DNA from 3 places in the Pedobacter humicola genome. Region 1 is predicted to be linked to each of the others. Evidence: riboswitches for the same ligand, from Rfam matches in the RefSeq annotation. Region 1 holds a riboswitch; each other region holds the start of a gene.
What was found. Region 1 has a riboswitch for cobalamin ahead of AC04Q1_RS02435 (TonB-dependent receptor plug domain-containing protein). Riboswitches for the same ligand answer to the same signal wherever they lie in the genome.

Region 1 (4,218 bases):
TAGGCATAATAACCATTTACGTTAAAAACACTAAATTTTGCTGCTGGCTCAACTTCAAAACCCTTATATTTTTGATTTCCTTCATTAAAGTAACCTGTGGTATACACAATTGCATCAGTTAAATCACGTTTGTAACCCGCAAGGCGTAAACTAAACTGATCATCAGCAAAACTAAAGTTTACACCTGCTTCATAATTTTGAGATTTTTCCGGTTTCAGGTCCAGGTTTGCACCATACTGGCCAAATAACATGTTCAGAGTTGGAATTTTGAAAGCAGTAGATACCGTTCCAAAAAGTTTTACTTCTTTAATGATGTTAATACTCGGGGTAACAGAGTAAGTATAGTTTTCGCCATATTGATCATGTTTGTTATAACGTCCGCCTACCTCAAGGTTAAAAACACTTAAATTGTGTAAAAACAATGAGCCATAAGCGGCGAAGATATTGGTGGTAGGGTTTTTGGCATCAGTAATCAACTTCATTTTTCTATTGTCTATACCAACAAGTAAGTCTAGCTTACTGCCCAGTTTCTGATTGTAGAACAAATCAACCACATTAAGCTTTCCGAAGTTTAAGAATTTACTTTCAAAACCTCCATAACTCGAATTTACATCGTTCGAATTGCTTTCGTGACTATAATTTAGCGTTATTTTACCCGTATTGAATTTATATTCGGAGTTAAAACCCGCGCTAAATTGTTTCAAAATAGACTTGTTAGTGGGTAAACCATCAGTAAATGCATCTTCATCTATTTTATAATCGCCATAGAAATAACGCAAGAATGGATTAACGGAAAAATGTTTGTCCAGTCTGATCCCGAAATTGGCGTTTAAACCATCAGTTTTAAATCCGTCTTTATCAAAAATGGCAGTGCTTCCGAATGGTACCGCGGCTTCAGAAATTCCATCGGTTTTAAGATGGGTATAGTTAATGTTGTAAGAAAAACCTTCCACACCACCATTTAAACCAATCGTTCCTTTATAAGTTTCGAAACTTCCGGCACTGGCCACCCCATAAATGGTATTTCCTTTATTACCACCCTTTTTAGTTACAATATTGATTACACCCGCAACAGCATCAGATCCGTAAATGGTAGACTGACCGCCTTTCAAGATTTCGATATGATCGATTTGATCGATGGAGAATAAGCGTAAATCGAATGTTCCACTAACACTTGCAGGATCATTCTGTACAATACCATCAATAAGAACCAGGGTGTAGCCACCAAGCGCTCCCCTGGTAAATATACTTTTATCCTTGCCCTGATTGCTATTGCCGCCACTGATTACAATACCAGCCTGTTCGGTAAGTAAATCAGGTAATGATTTGCCATTACTGCGTTCCAATACCTCACGGCTGATAATGGTAACCACTTTACCCGTTTGCGATTGTTTCTGATCGTTTTTTGTTGCAGAAATAACAACATCTTTAAGCTGCAAACTGTCTGGAGTTTGCGCATCAGCCACCTGGCCAATCATTAACTGCGCAAGGCCTAAACCGGCTACAGTTAGCATTCTTTTTTTGTTCATTTGATTGTGAGTTTTGCCCACAGCCAACAGATGAGAAAAGGAAATGAAAATACGAACAACGTTAATATCTCAATCCTAGCTTCAATCCCCGAAAGCTATGAAATTAAATGCTAAAGGCAGGTCTTCTGACTTACTCCCGGTTTTCTGTCTTCCCGCCCCGTAGTGAATCGGACAGTGACTTATGGATTGAAAAACGTTATAGAGCTTACAGCTGCGGGACAGTTACAGATTTACACTGTATTCCCTTTTAATCCCGGTTGTAAAGCCGGAAACCAAAAGCAGTGCAAATGTAATAAAAAAAGGACTTTAATTTTGGCTGCATTCTTTGACATATACTAATCTGCTTTTTGACACCGTTAATCGATCAGACCCGCATTCTGTATTATTGCCTGTGCATTCCATTTTATCGCTTGTGCTTTTTATATAATTGCTTGATGAAAACCATGTAAAATGCATGATGGAAAATGATGGTTTTAATAGAAAAAGCTAAATTAGGAATCAAAATTTAAACCATGAGAAGGATTGCAACCCTTGCGTTTTCTATATTAAGCTTAGGCACTATGGCACAAAAAACGGATACTGTTTTTCTGAAGAGATTGATGGAAGCCAAACCAGAACTTTTTTCCGCGGTACTCAACCATCCGGATAAAAACCAGATCCAGATTCTTTACACGCAGGTTAACCGCGATGCGAAGAATAAGCCAACCTTTAAAACATTTAGTTACAATTTAGATCCCCATCAATATTTTTATCCGGCCAGTACAGTCAAACTCGCTGCAGTAATCTTTGCCTTAGAGAAAGTAAACCGATTGAAAAGTACTGGATTGACAGCTAAAAGTACGATGATTACGGATAGCGCTTATAAAGGCCAAACCAAGGTTTTAAAGGATAGCAGCGCTAAAAACGGCTTGCCATCTATTGAACATTATGTAAAAAAGATTTTGCTCACCAGCGATAACGACGCTTTTAACCGTTTGTTTGAATTTATAGGCCGTGCCGAGATTAACGAAAAACTAAAGACAAACGGATTAAACAATAGCAGGATTTTAAACCGCCTGGCCATTGGTGATGCCGGTGAACCGGCTAAACATAGCAATCCCATCAAATTTTATAATGGCGAACAATTGGTGTATAATCAGGTTGCTCAATACGATCCAAAAGACTACGAGCTCAAATTAAGCAATCTGGTAATGGGCACGGGATATATGGATAGTACCGATAAACTGGTTAATAAGCCTTTCAGCCTGGCAGGGAAAAATGCCTTCGCCATTAACGACCAACAACAACTGATGCGAAAACTGATTTTCCCTGAAGCTTTTCCAGCAAAAGAAAGGTTTAACCTTAGTCCGGAAGATTATAAGTTGATTTATACTTATATGAGTAAATACCCAACAGAAAGTGATTTCCCGAAATACGATCCTAAAGAATTTTGGGCTACCTATGCCAAAATGCTGTATTATGGAAGAGAACAGGTAATGCCCGATCCAAATATCAGGATCTTTAATAAATATGGCGACAGTTATGGCTACATTATCGACAATTCTTATTTCGTTGATTTTAAAAATAGAATCGAATATTTTCTCACAGCTGTGGTACAGAGCAATGAAGATGGCATCTTCAACGATAATAAATATGAGTACGATACGGTTTGTTTTCCCTTTATGAAAAACCTGGGCAGAACCATTCACGATCTTGAATTAAAAAGAGCCAAAAAAGCGAAACCAGACTTAAGTAAGTTTAAAATGGACTATAGAAATTAAAACCTTTTTCCCCTTTTAGGGTTTATAGCCAATAAATTGTATAAAAAACTATACATTAATTAAAAAATAATATATTCGCATCAGAAATAAAAGAATACATCTCTAATGGCTAAATTATTAATAATTGACGATGAACGTGCGATAAGGAGTACCTTACGTGAAATTCTGGAGTATGAGAATTACGATGTTGAAGATATCGATAATGGTATCGATGGCCTCGAAATGATCAAAAAAGGAAATTTCGATCTGGTGCTTTGCGATATCAAGATGAACAAGATGGACGGTATGGAAGTGCTCGAACAGGCACAGCTCATCAAGCCTGATCTTCCTTTTATTATGATATCTGGTCATGGAACAGTTGAAACGGCCATTGAAGCGAGTAAAAAAGGCGCTTTCGATTTTATTTCGAAACCACCTGATTTAAACCGTTTATTAATTACTGTTCGTAATGGTTTAGACCGTGGAAATCTGGTTACCGAAACCAAGGTTTTAAAGCGCAAAGCAAGTAAAACCCGTGAGATTTTAGGTGAATCGGAAAGCATTTCTAAAATTAAAGAAACGATAGAGCGTGTTGCCCCTACCGAAGCCCGTGTATTAATTACCGGGGCAAATGGTAGTGGTAAGGAGCTTGTAGCCCGTTGGTTACACGAAAAGTCAAATCGTGCTGATAGTCCTTTAATTGAGGTGAACTGTGCCGCTATTCCTTCTGAACTGATTGAGAGTGAACTGTTTGGTCACGAGAAAGGTTCATTTACCTCAGCTGTTAAGCAGCGTATCGGTAAATTTGAACTGGCCAACGGCGGAACTTTATTCCTGGATGAGATCGGTGATATGAGCCTTTCTGCCCAGGCAAAGGTTTTGCGTGCTTTACAGGAGCATAAAATTTCGCGTGTAGGCGGAGAAAAAGAAATTGAAGTGAATGTCCGTGT
Region 2 (4,218 bases), on a different contig from region 1:
ATTTTCGGTTTCGTAAAGTTTAACCGAATGAAGCAGCACGCCATCATTTTCCTCTACCGGGGCTTTTAACTGATTAAAAATCCCGGCACAAAGAATTTCTGTGGTCGCCATTTTGCCCTGCATAAAAGCCACATCGAGGTTTAAGTTCTGATGGTCAAGTTTTTCAATTACATATTCGTTGATGATCACTTTCAGGTCTTTAAGATCCATCAGATACCCCATCTCATAATTGATGCGTCCTTTAACTGTAACCAGGAGCGTATAATTGTGGCCATGCCAGTTTGGATTGGCACACTTACCAAATACTTTGAAATTTTCTTCCCGTGTCCATTCTTCGCGGTACATGCGGTGTGCCGCATTAAACCGTTCTTTTCGTGTGCGGTATATCAGCATTAAACGATCATCCGCCTTTCTGTTTTTTTATTTGCATTCTTGTAACAAGGCACCATGTGTTATCCATGGTGCCTTTTGTATTTAAATTACGCTTTCCGCGCGCGCTATGCTGATCTGCTCGCGGGCCTTTTTGGCTGCGGCAACCAGGTTGATCAATGCGGCCTTGGTTTCCGGCCATTTACGGGTTTTTAAACCACAGTCGGGATTTACCCAAAGGTTACGTGCAGGAAGGAGATTTGCTGCCTTTGCCAATAATAAAGTCATCTCTTCCGTACTCGGTACCCTTGGCGAGTGGATATCGTATACCCCGGGGCCGATCTCATTCGGATATTCAAAATTGGCAAATGCTTCCAGCAGTTCCATTTGTGAACGGGAGGTTTCAATGGTGATCACGTCGGCATCCATGGCTGCGATATGTTCAATGATATTATTGAACTCGCTATAACACATGTGTGTATGGATCTGGGTTTTATCCTGTACACCACTGGCTGTAATCCTAAACGCATTAACCGCCCAATCGAGGTAATGTGGGTGCTTGGCTTTTCTTAAAGGCAGCCCTTCGCGGATAGCCGCTTCATCAATTTGTACGATACCGATGCCCGCTTTTTCCAGGGCCAGTACTTCATCGCGGATGGCGAAGGCAATCTGATTGGTGGTGATATCACGTCCCTGGTCATCACGTACAAAAGACCATTGTAAAATCGTTACCGGACCGGTTAACATCCCCTTCATTGGCTTGTCGGTCTGTGCGGCAGCAAAAGTGCTCCAGCGTACGGTCATGTCTTTCGGGCGGCTTACGTCGCCATAAATCACGGGTGGTTTTACGCAACGGCTTCCGTAACTCTGTACCCAACCGTTTTTGGTAAATAGAAAACCGTCTAACTGCTCGCCGAAATATTCGACCATGTCGTTACGTTCAAACTCGCCGTGCACCAGTACATCCAGGCCAATTTCTTCCTGCCAGCGGATCGCTTCTATGGTTGCCCGTTCAATGGCCTGTTCATATTGTTCCAGACTCAAGTCGCCTTTTTTGAATTTGGCACGCAACTGACGGATATCGTCCGTTTGCGGGAACGAACCTATGGTTGTTGTTGGGAATGCAGGGAGGTTAAACCGTTCGTGGTGTAAAAGCTGACGTACAGGGAAAGGACTTTGACGGCTTGCATCTGCTTCGGTGATCGCCGCAATACGGTCTTTTACCGCTTGTTTGTGTACTTTTTGCGAAGTACGTCTGCTTTCAATGGCTGTTTTATTGGCTTCCAGTAAAACAGTATTTCCTTCAACAATCTGGCGGATTTCGTTCACCTCGTTTAATTTCTGTTTGGCAAAGGCCATCCAGTTTTTGACCTCGGGATCAATTGCCGTTTCCAGCTCCAGATCGATCGGGCTGTGCAGCAAGGAACAGGACGGCGCCAGGATCACCCTGTCAGCACCCAGCTTCGCTACCGCTTTGTTGATCAGGGCCAACGATTTTTCATAATCGTTTTTCCATACATTCCGGCCGTCTACCACTCCTAATGATAGCTGCAGGTGATCTGGAACCAGTGCAAGTACTTCGTCCATCTGTTCAGGAGCGCGTACCAGATCAACATGTAATGCATGGACAGGCAGGTTTACCGCTAGTTCAGTATTATCAAGCAAAGCGTCGAAATACGTTGCCACCAGGATTTTGACACCGCTCACACGGTTGGCAATAGCACGGTAAGCATAGTCGAAAGCTTCTTTTTCTTTTTTCGAAAGATCAAGCACTAAACAGGGTTCATCCAGTTGTACCCATTGGGCACCCTGTTGTTTCAAACGGTTAATGATCTCGATATACACGGGAACCAATCTTTTGATCAGGTCGATACGCTCAAAACCCTGTTCTTTCTCCTTGCCCAAAAGCAGGTAACTAACAGGTCCTACCAGAACCGGTTTGGCTTTTTCGCCAAGCAGTTGTTTTGCATTGTTATATTCTGCGAAAATGTTTTCATAAAAGATTTTGAATTCCTGGTTGGCACTAAATTCAGGAACGATAAAATGGTAATTGGTATCCAGCCATTTGGTCATTTCCATGGCGGTAATGTCCAGGCCATCCTTTTGGTAGCCGCGTGCCATGGCAAAATAAAGGTCGAGCTCGTTGTTGGATTTGATCTGCGAAAGCACCGCCGAATAACGTTGCGGGATAACGCCCAGCAAAAAACTGGTATCCAATACCTGGTCATAATAGCTAAAGTCGTTACAGGGGATGAGGTCTATGCCCGAATCAAGCTGGATTTGCCAGTTCTGTTCTTTGAGGATACGGGCCACCTTATTGAGTTCAGTAAGTTCGATTTTACCTGCCCAATATTGTTCGCAGGCTTTTTTCAATTGTCTTTGGCTTCCAATGCGAGGGTAGCCGAGGTTTTGGGTTAACATATTTTTCAAATTTTAAATGGTGAATCATCATTACAAAATTGCTTTATGCTTCGGGGAATACCTTTGGGGAAAAAGACTGAGGGAGAAGAATGCAAGCCATGCGCTTAGGGCACAGAAAAGCCTATAGGTTTGTACCTATATATGCATCCAGCTGACTTCAGGCTTTTTTCGCGAAAGCATCGTCAAAACGGAACAGGCAGGTATCCTGGCTTGTAACGGTTTCTATCTTCCTTCCTGGGATAAAAACCTTGATCGTTACTTACAGTTGCGCGACAGCCCGTGATTTGCACACGGTTCCCTATTCATTTACCTTAAGTAAAACCTCTTCCGGTGATCTGAAATATAAAGAAACTTGGTTTTGCAATCAGTTATAAATTCTGGACAAATTTAATTAATCGGTTTTTAAACCTATTATGATGTGATTAATAAGGTATATTGTCTGTTATTTTAGTTTGAATTGGTTTATTGTTCTTTTAAGTGCTTAAATTTGTAGCTATAAAAGGATATTATTCTATGGAGGCCCTCGACGAGACCGATTTATTGCTTTTGAAAATACTGGCAAACAATTCCAGTTTTACCACCAAGGAACTTGCTTCACAGGTGAACTTATCACCTTCTCCCGTTTTTGAACGGGTAAAAAGACTGGAGAACAATGGTTATATCAAAAAATATATCGCCGTTCTGGATGCCGAAAAATTCCATCAGGGTTTTATTGTGTTCTGTAACATCAAACTCAAGCAGCACGATAGAACAATCGGCCATCACTTCGTTAAAGATATCCTGGACATCGATGAGGTGGTAGAATGTTATAATGTTTCGGGAGATTATGATTTTATTTTAAAGGTGTATGCAAAGGATATGAAACATTATCAAGACTTTGTTTTCAATAAACTCGGTTCGGTAGAGAGCATCGGCAGTACACACAGCACTTTTGTGATGGCAGAAATTAAACATTCGAATAATATCAGTCTATAAGTAACAAACTAAATAGATATGAAAATAGACCTAACCGCTAAAAATGCCCTGGTAGGGGGCAGTACCCAAGGCCTTGGCTTTGCTACAGCACAAATACTTGCCGGATGTGGGGCAAATGTTATACTGATGGCCCGAAATGAGGAGAAGCTCAAAGCGGCTTTATCGAAATTGCCAGTGGTGGCCTCAGGTCAAAAACACCGTTACCTTACAGCAGATTTCTCAGATTTTGCATCTTATCAGGAGATTATCAAAAGCTTTTTTGCCCATAACGAAATCGATATACTGGTAAACAATACCAATGGACCAAAAGCGATAGGCGCTGTGGATGCGGGTTTGGATGCCTACGAAAGTGCCTTTGATCTGCTTTTTAAAACCGTTGTGCAAACCACCATGCTTGCCATCCCCAAAATGATTAAAAAGAAGAGTGGAAGGATCATCAATATTGCTTCAACC
Region 3 (4,218 bases), on a different contig from region 1:
TGAAATACGAGGGATTAAAAGGCGCCTTAAATCTAAGCAATGGTTATGGCATTTTTCCAAGGTACAATGGCGGACTTACCTTAGATGCAAAAAAAGGCAGATTTATAACACAGGCCGGTTATACCTATGGACAGTCGAAAATCAAGGGACTTACCAATATTAATACCTCAGTTAATTTGAAAAACTTACCCTGGCAGGTTACGCAAACCAATATCAATAATAATCAGTCGCAAAGAGTTTATGGTAATTTAGGTCTTGATTTCAATAAAAACAACCTGCTCACCCTATATGCGGAGTATACACCCAATACCAACCACAATGAAGTGGATGGAAATAACGGGGCTATTACGCCAGAAAGACAGCTTTCGCAAGATTCAGTATGGCAAAGTTTCAATTCGGTCAATGGCAGGTCGCGAACATTTGCATCACAGGCGATCTACGAGAGTAAGTGGGACAGCACAAAGCAAAGTGTGAAGTTTACAATGGCTTACTCCAGAAATAATGCCATGAGCACAGTAGATAATAACTTATCTTACTATGATCTATCAGGTAGTTTAATTCAAAAAATGCCATTTTACAGGGTTCAGCTTCCCGGAAAAACAGGCTTTACGACTTTTTCGGGGCAATATGTTCGGACATTATGGACCGGTGAGTGGATTTCGGGTTTGAAATACTATAATACCACCCTGTCTAATGAAAATTCAGGTTATACCTATACCAACATTGAACGGACGGCCGGAGAGGCACTAAACAGCAAAATAGATTTTAGATATAACGAATTTAATTACGGCGCTTTTACTTCATGGGAGGCGCAGGTAAAATCGTGGTACTTCCAATTGGGATTGCGGGTAGAACAAAATAGGGTATTTTCACAGATTAACGGAACAGACCGGGAAAAGATATATGATCGGATTTCTCCTTTTCCTTCAGTATATATCCAAAAGCGTATCAATGAGAAAAATTTAGTTGCAATCAACTATAGCAAGCAAATATCCCGCCCTGATTACAGCTTACTAAATCCTTTCTCCCGATTTACGAATAATACAGTTGCCAATTTTGTTGGAAACGATCAGATCAAACCTGCGCGAACACATAGTTTAAATTTAAGCTGGACATATCAAAGTAAACTTGTATTTAGTAGCGGCGTGGTAGTGCTCAATGACCTGATATCATCTATTTTGCTGAGAAATAATGATGGCTTGCTCATTCAGCAATACGATAACTTTAATGGTATTTACTACTACCTCGGGGCATATTATACTGCACAACCCGTAAAGTTCTGGCAATTGAGTGTGAATACACGCCTGAGTACGATAGATGTAAAGCCTTATAGTAACCTTCCGTTAGGCAAGGCAAATGTTAATGTTTATGGGAATGTGAGTAACGATTTGTCCTTTCCCAAAAATTGGAAAATAGGTATCGGGTTTGATTGGTCGAACTTCTCCAGCGATAAATTTTATCATCACCGGGGCTATAGTAATTTGAGTGCCGCTATTACGAAAGAATTTAAAAAACCTCAATTGAATGTATACATCAGAGCGAATGACATTTTAAAGGATTATTATTCTGGTTATAACGCATTATTTATTCCCTATAATACGGAGGCCTACAATGATAGACGTGCTATCGTTTTTGGTTTGACTTATAGGTTTGGTAAACAAACCGTTAAGGCTAAAGAAATCGCCAAAGACAATAATTTAGAAGAGTCGAATAAGAGACTGAAATAATCTGCTTTATAAAGTAACCAGAAATAACTTTTGCCTAATTTTCAAGCATTTTGCAAAAGCGATTTTGAACAATCTGCCCTTCTCATTAAAATGTAGGCTACACCATATTAATTTCTTAACTTCGCAGCGCTTTTGGTTCCCGTTGTAACGAACGGGGTTAAAAGGGAATCCGGTGAAAGTCCGGAACTGTCCCGCAGCTGTAAGCTCCTTTAACGGATTTCTATTCATTTGCCACTGTTCCCGACTTGTCGGAATGGGAAGGCGGGAAATTCCGGGAGATAAGTCAGAAGACCTGCCACATGCATAATCATTCCAATAGCTTTCGGGTAATAGGGCTGGAATGAGGTATATATTATTTCAATTTACGATTTTGATTTTAATCTACTGTGGAACCCAATTAGGGACAGGTATGGATTTGGCATTTGCCCGCAAAGGGAGAAATGCCCGGCATTGCAGTTCCAGTATGCTTATACGGGGAATATTACTGCTTGCGCTGGTATTTTTGACGCAAATCGCCATTGCCCAGGTGAGAGATTCGTCGAAGGTGCACACCCTCAAGGAAGTAAAGGTGCGGGCAAATAAAACCTCAGCCAGAAATACCTCTTCAACCCCTGCCCAGATCATTGGTGGAGAAGCCTTACAAAGACTCAACAGCTTTTCGGTGGCCGATGCCCTCCGGTATTTCAGTGGGGTACAACTCAAAGATTATGGTGGCATAGGAGGTTTAAAAACCATTAATGTGCGGAGCATGGGCAGCAACCATACCACCGTTTTTTATGATGGCGTGCAGATGGGCAATGCCCAGAACGGACAGGTAGATCTGGGACGGTTCTCTTTGGATAATATGGAAGAGGTAGCGCTTTACAATGGCCAGAAAAGCACCATTTTGCAACCCGCCAAATCGTTTTCTTCGTCGAGCACCATTTATTTGCGCACCAGAAGACCGGTTTTTGAAAACGGAAAAAGCTTTAATTTCAAAACCGGATTTAAAACGGGCTCCTTTGGCCTGGCCAATCCATCCTTTGCCTACGAACAAAAAATAACAGCAAAATCAGCTGCCTCTATAAGCGGCGAATGGGTAAATGCCAATGGCAGGTACAAGTTTTACGACAGGGGCAACGGCTATAATGATAGCACTTTTGTGCGGACAAATGCCGATCTGGATGCCTATCGCCTGGAGGCAGGTTTAAATGGTATGCTGGCCGATAGTTCAATCTGGGCTGTTAAAGGTTACGGATACTATTCCGAAAGAGGGCTTCCAGGTGCGATTGTGGCCAACAGGTACGATTTTACTCAACGCCAATGGGACCGCAATCTCTTTATACAGGGAAATTTTCAAACCCCTGAGCAGAACCGCTATGTGTTGCTATTTAATGCCAAATACGCCAAAGATTATCTACGCTACCTTGATCCCGATTTTGTGAAGGATGACGGCTTTTTGGATAACCGTTACCATCAGGATGAAGTATACCTTTCTGTGGCCAACCGTTTCCGCATTTTGCCGGTATGGGAAGTAGCACTTTCGGCAGATTATCAATGGAATAAGCTAAATGCCAACCTGTACCGTTTCCCCTTTCCCACCAGGCATACCCTACTCACTGCGCTGGCTTCTGAACTCAAACTTAAAAGCTTTAGCTTACAGGCTTCGCTGCTTGGCACATTTGTGTCCGACATGGTAAGGGAATACAGCAGTGCAGGCAATAAACAGGAACTTAGCCCCACGGTTATCGCAACCTTTAGTCCAGGCTGGAGCGAAGGGCTGATGTTCAGGGCCTTTTATAAAAACATCTTCCGGCTACCCACCTTTAACGATCTTTATTACACCTTTATCGGCAACACATTACTCCGGCCAGAGTTTACCGATCAATATGATATCGGCGCTACCTACACTTTGCAACCCGAACATACTTTGCTGACTTCCTTATCCTTTCAGGTTGATGCCTATTACAATACGGTTAAGGATAAGATCGTTGCTGTACCCAGCTCGAACCTTTACCGTTGGACCATGTACAACATCGGCAGGGTGAGGGTACAGGGATTGGAAGCAAATGTGCAATCGGCCTGGACAATATCTGACAAACTTTCGCTGAATGCCTCCCTGAGTTATACTTTTCAGCAATCTCGGGATGTTACCGAGGGCGATATTTATCCCTACAATATTCCCTATATCCCGCTGCATTCGGGTTCTTTTATCATGGCCGCCGATTGGAAAAGACTAGAGCTGAACTACAGTTACATCTACGTGGGTGAACGCTACAATCAGATCAGTACTGTTCAAAGCGCGGTTTACAACCGTATGGACCCCTGGTATACCCACGATCTGGGTATCGGTTATACATTCCCGCTCTTTGGCAAAACAGCTAAGATCACCACCGAGATCAATAATATATTAAACCATAACCGTGACATCATTGCGAATTTCCCCTTGCCACCAAGATTTTATCGCTTCAAATTAAATTATACGATATGAGAAAGCACCTTAAGATCAACC

Region 2: another riboswitch for cobalamin. It lies ahead of metE (5-methyltetrahydropteroyltriglutamate--homocysteine S-methyltransferase); the one in region 1 lies ahead of AC04Q1_RS02435 (TonB-dependent receptor plug domain-containing protein).
Region 3: another riboswitch for cobalamin. It lies ahead of AC04Q1_RS21250 (TonB-dependent receptor); the one in region 1 lies ahead of AC04Q1_RS02435 (TonB-dependent receptor plug domain-containing protein).

Annotation. Positions count from the first base shown of each region.
Region 1 covers NZ_JBWJIG010000001.1:579,359-583,576, forward strand. Annotated here, with positions in the region: gene AC04Q1_RS02435 (TonB-dependent receptor plug domain-containing protein) at 1-1,529, opposite strand, end outside; cobalamin riboswitch at 1,628-1,821, opposite strand; gene AC04Q1_RS02440 (serine hydrolase) at 2,042-3,289, shown strand; gene AC04Q1_RS02445 (sigma-54-dependent transcriptional regulator) at 3,395-4,218, shown strand, end outside.
Region 2 covers NZ_JBWJIG010000016.1:20,608-24,825, reverse strand. Annotated here, with positions in the region: gene AC04Q1_RS21215 (6-pyruvoyl trahydropterin synthase family protein) at 1-390, opposite strand, end outside; gene metE (5-methyltetrahydropteroyltriglutamate--homocysteine S-methyltransferase) at 475-2,790, opposite strand; cobalamin riboswitch at 2,969-3,131, opposite strand; gene AC04Q1_RS21205 (Lrp/AsnC family transcriptional regulator) at 3,304-3,765, shown strand; gene AC04Q1_RS21200 (SDR family oxidoreductase) at 3,784-4,218, shown strand, end outside.
Region 3 covers NZ_JBWJIG010000016.1:30,934-35,151, reverse strand. Annotated here, with positions in the region: gene AC04Q1_RS21255 (TonB-dependent receptor) at 1-1,727, shown strand, start outside; cobalamin riboswitch at 1,844-2,041, shown strand; gene AC04Q1_RS21250 (TonB-dependent receptor) at 2,137-4,197, shown strand; gene AC04Q1_RS21245 (YncE family protein) at 4,194-4,218, shown strand, end outside.